Regions from separate parts of the Pseudoalteromonas sp. SaAl2 genome, predicted to be linked through region 2. Evidence: predicted binding sites of a transcription regulator. Region 2 holds the regulator's gene; the other holds the start of a gene.

Evidence for each region. Region 2 encodes LexA, which represses DNA repair genes until DNA is damaged. Its sites were predicted from a motif close to TACTGTATNNNNATACAGTA; they were not measured.
Region 1: the regulator LexA is predicted to act here: its motif matches at 1,484-1,503, upstream of recN (DNA repair protein RecN).

The regions. Positions count from the first base shown of each region.
Region 1 covers NZ_CM129605.1:2,117,428-2,122,396, reverse strand. Annotated here, with positions in the region: gene recN (DNA repair protein RecN) at 1-1,460, opposite strand, end outside; gene ACU8V8_RS10200 (hypothetical protein) at 1,676-2,233, opposite strand; gene nadK (NAD(+) kinase) at 2,312-3,196, opposite strand; partial or broken gene ACU8V8_RS10190 (HrcA family transcriptional regulator) at 3,302-4,268, shown strand; gene grpE (nucleotide exchange factor GrpE) at 4,327-4,935, shown strand.
Region 2 covers NZ_CM129605.1:3,635,788-3,640,756, reverse strand. Annotated here, with positions in the region: gene ctaD (cytochrome c oxidase subunit I) at 1-126, opposite strand, end outside; gene coxB (cytochrome c oxidase subunit II) at 126-1,268, opposite strand; gene lexA (transcriptional repressor LexA) at 1,679-2,296, opposite strand; gene ACU8V8_RS17200 (hypothetical protein) at 2,391-3,167, opposite strand; gene ACU8V8_RS17195 (PaaI family thioesterase) at 3,278-3,721, shown strand; partial or broken gene ACU8V8_RS17190 (hypothetical protein) at 3,718-4,099, opposite strand; gene ACU8V8_RS17185 (hypothetical protein) at 4,260-4,961, shown strand.

The DNA.
Region 1 (4,969 bases), 1.5 Mb from region 2:
TGGGTTGATTTACCCAGTTGACGTAATAATTTTCCTACCGCTGAGGCCGTTGGGCCAGAAATACCCACATCTACCTCATCAAAAATCAGGGTCGGTGTTGTCACTTTTTGCGCAATAATAACCTGTATCGCTAAGCTAATTCTCGATAACTCACCACCAGATGCTACTTTAGATAAAGGCTGTAGTGGTTGCCCAGGGTTGGTTGATACTAAAAATGCAATAGAGTCAAAACCAAGGCTATTAGGCGCACGCTCTGGCTCTTTTTTTAGGGCTATTTCAAATTGGCCATTCTCCATAGATAAGTTTGCCATACTAGCGCTGATCAAGGTGTTTAATGTCATTGCAGCTTGCAAGCGGCTTTCACTTAATTCATCAGCGGCATATTGATATGTACTAAGTGCGTCTTCAATTTCTTGTGCTAGCTGCTCGAGCCTGTCAGAGTTGTGGCTTATTGATTCAAGTTCTTGGCTAATTGATTGGTGAAAATCAACCAGCTCTTCAGGTTTAATATGATGTTTGCGAGCAAGATCCATGGCGCCACTTAAACGCTCTTCAACCTCAACTAAGCGGTTAGGGTCAAGCTCCGTTTGCTCGGCGTAGTTTCTGATTTCACGGCTTGCTTCTTCTACTTGAACAGCCGCCTCTTCTAATAAGGTAGCAACACTTGTTAAGCTAGCATCATAGTGGGCAAGCTCTGCAAAGCGTTGGGCGCTGTGTTGTAAAATAGAGCATGCGTTTTGCTCATCACTTTCATATAAGTGTTGTAGCTCACGCTGGCAAGATTCAAGAATTGTTTGACTGTGGCTTAACTTATGGTGCTCTGCTTCAATAGCGGTGAATTCACCTTGTTGCAGGGCAAATTCGTCTAATTCAGCGACTTGATATTCTAATAATTGTTTTTGCGCAGCTTGCTGTTGCTGGGCTTGTTCAAGCGCAGTGAACTCTTTTTGTAAACTTTGATAATGTCGATATTTACTTCGCACAGCATCAACAAGTTCAATATGCCCAGCATAAGCGTCTAGCAAATGCAGTTGATGATCCGCTTTCAATAAGTGCTGATGGGCATGTTGACCATGAATCGAAATAAGATGTTGGCCTAACTCTTTTAATTGAGCTGCCGTGACAGGGCTGCCATTAATATAACTTTTGCTGCGGCCATTTTTACAAATAACGCGGCGCAGCAAGCATTCCTTGTCATCATTGGATAGTAAATTTTGCTCTAGAAATTGAACTGCATTTGGTAATGCAGTGATATCAAATTGTGCGCAAATCTCTGCCCGCTCTGTGCCAGGGCGAACAGCTGAGGCCTCTGCGCGTTCTCCTAGGCATAAAGATAGGGCATCGATAGCAATCGATTTACCGGCACCTGTTTCACCGGTTATTGCTGTCATGCCACTGTGCCACTCAGTGCTCAGGTTGCTTACAATTGCGAAGTTTTTTATTTCTAATCCAATTAACATACTGTTTATCCATCCAGCCAATTAACTGTTAATTTATACAGTGTTTTGGTTTTTTGCAAATTAAATTTTTAAATTAATTCAAATTTTATATACATACTAGAAAGGGCAATGAACAGTGGAAGGGCTAAATGTGGCAGGAGAAACTGTAATAGGTAGTTGAGTAATATAGATAACTTTTAAATCATTAGTGCAGGGTGAATTGCTCACCCAACCCGTTATGCAATATTACTATGTATGCTGTTATTTTGTTCTGCTGAATTGTTGTTATTATCCGTTGTTGTTATGTAGTCATCGCCATTGCCGCTAAGCTCTGCTGACTCCAAGGTTTTTATAAGAGAAGGGAGAATTTCATAATAAAATGTACGGTTGTACTCAATACCGCCATACGGCAACTCGGCCACAAATAACGACAGTTGTTCTGATAACTGACCACGCTCACCGGTCACGTAGGTTTTTGCCAGTTCACTATTAACCGTGTTTATTAGTGAATCAACAATGCGCTCTAGGTATAGTAAGTTTTCATCTGTGTGTGGTTGCACAACAAAAAAGTTACTGGCAATCACCTGAATGCGGGCTATATATTTTGGTTTTATAATTTTTGCTGCGCAAAACTCATTTAACTTTGCTTTTAAATTATTCGTAACTTCAATCACTCGGTTGTTAAACTGTCGCTTTTCAGCTTCGCGTGCTTTGCGGCGATTATTTTCAATAACAAGGTAGGTACCTAATAATGTAATTAATAACAGCAAAGCTAAAAATACAACGTACGTCATATCGGCTTTATTTCCCATTTAAGGTATTTATATTGTTTTTTAATATTTTGCTCTAAAGTATGGGTAAGTGCAATAAAATTAATACAAACGACTACCCCAATTAAGCTTCGTTCGTAGAACGTGATAATAAGAGTAGTCTTTAGGATGAATTAATCTCAGTTTTTTATCCGCCTTTTTAATGACTACTTCATCGCCTGGGAGTACAGCTAAAACCACATGGCTGTCGCAACTGACTTGTAGACTGTCGGTATTTTCTAAGCTTAGCTTTAGTCGTACTTCGTTATCGGCATCAACTACTAATGGGCGGCTTGAAAGGGTGTGCGGAAACATTGGTACTAATGAAATAGCGTTAAGTTCAGGTGTTAAAATTGGCCCACCGCCAGAAAGCGAATAAGCAGTTGAACCTGTTGGGGTGGATACAATAAGCCCATCAGAGCGTTGCGAAAATACAAATGCGTCGTTAATAAAAGCTTCAAATTCAATCATGTGAGCGACTTTATCAGCATGTAATACCGCTTCATTTACTGCTGAGTTGGCGCTTTTAAGCTCTTCATGGCGATACACCTCGACTTCAAGTAAAAAGCGGTTTTCTTCTATGTATTGGCCACTAAGTACTTGTTCAAGGCTGGCTTCAAAACCTTCAGGGTTTAAATCTGTCAGGAATCCTAAGTTACCTCGGTTCACACCAATCACGGCAACATTAAATCGCGCCAATACGCGTGCTGCGCCAAGCATATTACCATCACCACCAACCACGATGGCTAAATCAGCTCGCTCACCAAGTTCGATCAATTTGACAAGCTTATCTTTGGGTACTTCGGCAAGTTGATGCCCTGTGCGTTGCTCCACAATCACGTTAAACCCTAAGGCATTTAAAAATATATAGAGTCTTTGTAAGGTTGCAGCGGCGCCGTCGTGATTTGCTTTACCAATTAAGCCTATGGTTTTAAACGGTGATTCCATGATATTTACGCAATAAATTATGATATCGCTAGGGTAACTCAAAAATGATCGCTTTGAAAAGCTCAGAGTCTTGAAATAACTTCTCGTTGCCCCGATATACTCTATATGCAGCAAGATGTAGATACTATGAATTTAAATCCGCGAGATCAGCAAATATTTTCCGCCGTAATGAGTCTTTATTGTAATGGTGAAGGTTTACCTGTGGCTTCAAGCCGTATTGCTAAGCAAAAAGGCATGGCTGTATGCTCTGCAACGGTGCGTAATGCTATGTCACGCCTTGAAAAGGTCGGGCTGTTATATTCACCACATACTTCTGCGGGGCGCGTCCCAACAAATGCGGGATTTGATTATTGGCTAAGTGAGTTTTTTTCCGTTAACTGATATTGCTCAATATTGGCATCCCGCTCAGGCGCAATTGGTTGAGTTGGCGCATGGACTAAGTCAAAAATACCAAGTGTGTTGTTGTGTTGGCTTACCGCAAGTAAGCTCGCAACATGTATTTAGAGTAGAAGTGCTCGATTTTGATAGCAACGACTGGCTTATTTTATTACTCGATAGAGCAGGTCAAAGTCATAATATTTGTATTCACAAACCCAATGATGCTTCAGATACTGTGCGATACCAGTTCGCTACGTGGTTAAATACGGTATTTAGTCAACAAACCTTAATGGAAGGGTTGTATCGGATGCAGGCAATGGCCAATACTGCACCGCGTAATTGTCATGATTCATTAAATCAGTGGACGCGAGAATTGAGCCAAAAGCTGGGTTCAGACAATAGCATTGTAGTTGGTGAGAATTATCTGTATCGACAAATCGATTGCCAACAAAGTTTAAACATTGGCGTGTCGTTCTTAAATTTTGTAGAAGATAAGCTGGCTTTTAAAAATGGCGTATCTGTGCTTAATACAGATCAACTGCCATTTACAGATTGCGATGAATTAATGGTGATCAGTGTGCCGTATTTTCAGAATCAAGAATATCAAAGTCGATTTTGTGTTATTTGCCCTAAATCGGCGCAAATTGAAGCAATCATACAAGAATTTAGATTAATCGAGTCATCTGACTCTTGAATCTTTTGATTCAATCCCCATAATTACCGCAATTGTAAAGAATTGGAGTACTTAAATTATGTCTGAGCAGACAAAATCACCAGAGCAAGAAGTTGAACTCAACGAAGAATTAGATCAAATGCAAGCAGATGTCGAAGCCGCAGTAGAAGCCGCAGATGCACATGAAGCTGAAGAAGTAAGTCCAGAAGCTGAAATTGCGATGCTATACGCTGAGCTTGAAGCTGCAAAGCAAACTATCAATGATCAAAAAGATGGCGTAGTTCGTGCTGCTGCTGATGTTGAAAATATTCGTCGTCGTGCTGCACAAGACGTAGAGAAAGCGCATAAATTTGCTTTAGAGAAATTTGCAAACGAATTACTACCTGTTATTGATAACCTAGAACGTGCTATTGAGTTTTCTGACAAAGAAAATGAAACGTTAAAGCCGTTACTTGAAGGTATTGATATGACGGTTAAGAGCTTTAATGATGCGGTTGCAAAATTTGGTGTTGAAATTGTTAACCCACAAGGAGAGCAGTTTAACCCTGAGTTTCATCAAGCCATGTCTATCCAGCCAAGTAATGATGTATCACCAAATACAGTGCTAGCGGTAATGCAAAAAGGCTACACATTGAATGGTCGTTTATTACGCCCTGCCATGGTGATGGTGTCTAAAGCTGCAGAATAATTTGTTACTCACAGTTTGAAAAAATGCCTCATCC
Region 2 (4,969 bases):
ATATAAGCTCCCGATATCTTTATGGTTAGTCGTAAACAGCCAACGCTTAAACCCAGTTGCACCGTGATGATGTCCAGCATCGTGATGCGCAGCGCCGTTATTATTTTCGTCTGTTATGCTACTCATTACTTAGCCTCCGCAGTTGCATCAATCAAAGCCTGAATTTGGCTAGGTTGAACCACATCGCCCGTGTCATTACCCCATGCATTACGCTTATAGGTCACGACCGCCGCAAGTTGTTTTATCGATAGTTGTTTTACAAATGCCTGCATTGCTGTGCCTGGGCGGCCATGAACCACAACGTCAATATGCTCATTAACATCACCCAATACCACAGGGCTACCTTTTAGGGCAGGGAAAACACCAGACAACCCCATACCGGTAGGCTGATGGCACGCTGCACAACTGGCCATATAGACTTGTTCACCTAAGGTCATTAACTCTTCTTTAGATAAGGTTTGGTCCATCAATGCTGCATCTGCGGCAGCCGCCTTTTGTTTAGCTTGCTTGGCATCGGCTAACCAATTAACAAAATCTTGCTCAGACTTTGCCTCTACAACCACAGGCATAAAGCCATGGTCTTTACCGCATAGTTCGGCACACTGGCCACGGTAAATACCCTCTTCGTTAATTTTGGTCCATGTTTCATTAATAAACCCAGGGTTGGCATCTTTTTTAACAGCAAAGTCAGGCACCCACCACGAGTGAATAACGTCATCTGAGGTCATTAAAAAGCGAATTTTTTTATTGATTGGTAAAACTAAAGGTTTATCAACTTCAAGTAGGTAGGTTTCCGTTTTTTCAGCCTGGTTGCCAATTTGGTCGCTCGGTGTTGATAAAATAGAGTAAAAATCTACGTCTTCTCCCATATATTCATAATGCCATTTCCATTGCGAGCCAGTAATTTTGATTGTTAAATCAGCTTTACTGGCATCTTCCATTGCAATTAAGGTTTTTGTCGCAGGCACTGCCATTGCAATTAGGATGACGAACGGAATCGCAGTCCAAAGTATCTCAACTTTAGTGCTTTCATGGAATTGGGCTGGTATAGCCCCTTTTGATTTGCGATGATGTATTAAAGCCCAAAACATAACGGCAAATACAATCACCCCAATCACACAACATATAATAAAAATTGTCATGTGCAGTTGATAAACATTATTACTTATATCGGTTACACCTTCGCGCATATTAAATTGGCTATTTGCCAATAATTGCTGCGGCAGCATAAATAATATAAGGCACAAGGTAGAGCTCAGTTTACCCATGTGACGGCTCCTTTTGATGCTATTGCTAAACGCAAAGCGAAAAGGCGGCACTGCTTTTTTCGCGCCAATTCGTTATTTTTATTGTAACTGGTTAAGTTAGTCTCTTCGCATGCAACAATAAATTGCAGCAAGGCCCCAAAGATCTGTCGTTAACACAGTGTATTAACCAATTAGTTAAAAAATGAACAATTAGCAAGTTTTAGTGCAAATAAAATTCTATTTTGGTGCAAAAATAACAATACAAAATCAGCGCGTTATTTTAAATTCAAGAGGGAAAAGAAATGGCTAAAAGCAGGAGAGTCCTAGCTTGTATAGGGGTTTAGTAGCTACAGGTAAGTGCTAAAACTAGCAGTTAAATAAAAATATAAAAGTGAAAGCACCAAATATCACCAATTTGGTGCAAAATAGGTTTACATCCAATCTGCATTGCGGATCACACCGACTGCAAGCCCTTCAATATTAAAAGACTCATGTTCTAAATCAACTTCAATGGCTGAGAACTCTTCATTTTCGGCGTGCAACAAAACTTTACGCCCGGCTTTTTCTAGGCGCTTTACTGTTACATCATCATCAACGCGCGCAACAACTACTTGGCCGTTTTCAGCAACTTGTGTTTTATGCACAGCAAGTAAATCACCATCCATAATGCCAATATCTTTCATACTCATACCCTGTACACGCAATAAAAAATCAGCGGCAGGCTTGAACATTAAAGGGTCAATCTGGCAATGGCTTTCAACATGCTGTTGCGCAAGTATTGGTTCACCAGCTGCTACTCGGCCAATTAATGGTAATCCTAGTTGCTCGGGTTCATCCTCTTCCACCAGCTGAATACCGCGGCTTGCGCCTGGCTTCATTTTAATAACACCTTTTTTAGCCAGTGCTTTTAAGTGTTCTTCAGCAGCATTTGCACTTTTAAAACCCAAGGTTTGGGCTATTTCAGCACGCGTAGGCGGCATACCAGTGTCTTTGATAAACACTTTGATTAATTCAAGAATTTGAGCTTGACGATTCGTTAATGGGCGCATACAACTGGTTTTCCATACAGTACATTTAACTGTGAGTATATACAGTTATTTAAAAATCGCAAATTTTAAATTAGTTACCTTTAACCCTTCTTGATTACCATCTGGTACTCAACAATAAAGTGGCGCTATTTAAACCATCATCAGATTTCAAAGATGAGCCTAAACCAAACTTCAGTGCTATATGTTCATTAAACCAGTACTGTGTTTGCAACTCATAATTATCATTTCTATCGCCACGGTTATGTACGTTAGCAACTAAAGCAACCGACCAACCTTGGTTTACATAATAGCTTGCCCGGCCTTGAATAAAGCGATAACGCCCTGCCAATTGCTTTGCCTCTATATCCCAGCCTTGGTTATGATTGATTTTAGTCCAGCGAATGTATGGCGCATAACTCCACTCTACCGAAGTTAGCTCCTCGCCTGGATAATAAACGCGAGTTTCTTCTACCCGACTATAAAAAGCAGTTAAGCCAATTTGCAATTGATCGTTTACTTGATTACCTATTGATGCACTTAGTAAAGAGCTATCTGATTGCCAATTACTACTATCGTCATTTATATGTTGGATACCACCGGATAGAATTAATCCATTTTCAGCGTAATATGCGCCATCAGCATTTATGTAATACAGGTTATCATTAGCAAACCCGCCGATAGCGACATTACTCACGCTATGTAAATGTGCCTTTAAGTTCTGCGGGCCAGATAAAGCATTTAAGTCATCACTAAAATAACGATATCTCGCACCTAAAAATGCTTTATCCAAGCCACTTAAATCCGTGAACCCGAGATCAATCTGATGATTGATATCTGCATAGCTGGATAACGATAAGCAGCTAATTAACAGCATTATTCCTTTTTTCATCATGCGTTCCTAAAATGTAACATTAGGTACATTTTAGCTATTTTGATGATCTTAACTGTAGGAAAGTGTACAAAAGTGTAGACTGGTTTTAAATTTTCAATTGAGGACATTCCATGACTATTTGGTATCAACCAATCACCTTAGAACAGTGTAAACAACTTGATGAGGGCATTAACGGCCAAGGTACATTAATGAAAACAATGGGTATTGAAATTAGCGAGATTGGTGATGACTACTTAGTTGCCACTATGCCCGCGATACCTCAACATCATAATCCTATGGGCATGGTACATGGCGGTGCCAATGTCGTACTTGCTGAAACGGTTGCCAGTTATGCAGCAAACTTTGTGATTGATTTTACTAAGTTCTATTGTGTCGGCCAAGAAATCAACGCCAATCACTTAAAAGCTTCACGCAATGGAACTTTAACCGCAATAGCAAAGCCTATTCATTTAGGCAGACGTACTTCAGTATGGGAAATTAAAATAACAAATAGCCGCAACGAGCTATGCTGCGTATCAAGAATGACCGCAGCAGTGGTTGAACGTAAAAATTAGCTTTCGATAGGGTAAATCGTTATTTCAACACCCGCACCAATTGCAGATATTCTGAGCAGAGTGTCTGCTTGCAGTGCTTGATTAAAACATTTCGGTGAAGTACCCGACTCAAAGCCAATATCAAATGTACGCCGAGAACACGACAGCCACTGTTTTAATGCATTACGTGAGCATGACTCTATTAACTCACATAAGTGATTAATTGCTTTATCCGGCGTAGATACCTCGATATTTGCTTCTACACGCGCTAATTGACGATATTCATCGTGGTCATAATGTAAAACTGTGGCAATTTTTTTTTAAGTCAGCCACTAGCGCACTAATATCTTGTTTAGACTCAAGCTCTAGATCTACGTTTAAAAATTGAATTTCCGACATTTGTAGCTTTACCCTTAACCCATGTTAAATACACCGCAAACTTTAACCTAAATTTGTATATATACCAAATCATCTATTACCTGCGACAATTTGCCACATTGGCAAAAGCCCCCTAATCTATAAAATATCGCACTGAAAAATAACAACAAATGATTAAGTAATGAACAAACGTATTTTCAAGCATGCACGAAAAATTCATAAATGGCTTGGTTACATACTCGCACTACAAATCTTTGCATGGCTGTTAGGTGGTTTCGTCATGAGTGCAATTCCTCTCGATAAAGTACATGGCAAACATTTAGCGATGCGTTCGCTTGAAAACCCGTTTACGCAGGTCGACTACCCTACATCACTCGATAACATTGTTTCTCAGGTGGCGCAGCCAATACAAATAAATTACACCCACTTTTTAACAACACCTATTATTACTGTGACTAGTGAAAATGAAGAGCACAATTTTAACGGCTTAACTGGCCGCCCTTTCATTGCGCCAAGTAAAGTGCAAATAATTGCTAATGCACAAGCTCACTTATTAATCGATGCCAAAGTAAATGCAGCGACTAAACTCAAAATAGGTCCAAGGGAAGTTGGCTATAAAGAGAATATTTGGCAAGTTAGTTTCGATGATAATTTTAATACAACCTTGTATTTATGGGCTGATAGCGGCAAAGTTATCACTGTTCGCAGCACTATTTGGCGAATTTTCGACTTTTTCTGGATGTTACATATAATGGACTACGATGAACGAGAAGACTTTAATAACCCCTTGTTGATTAGCTTTTCGGCAACCAGTGTGCTGTTTTGCCTAACGGGTATCACTTTGTTACTACAAAATGTTCGTCTACGTCGTCGTAAGCGTTAAATAAGCCC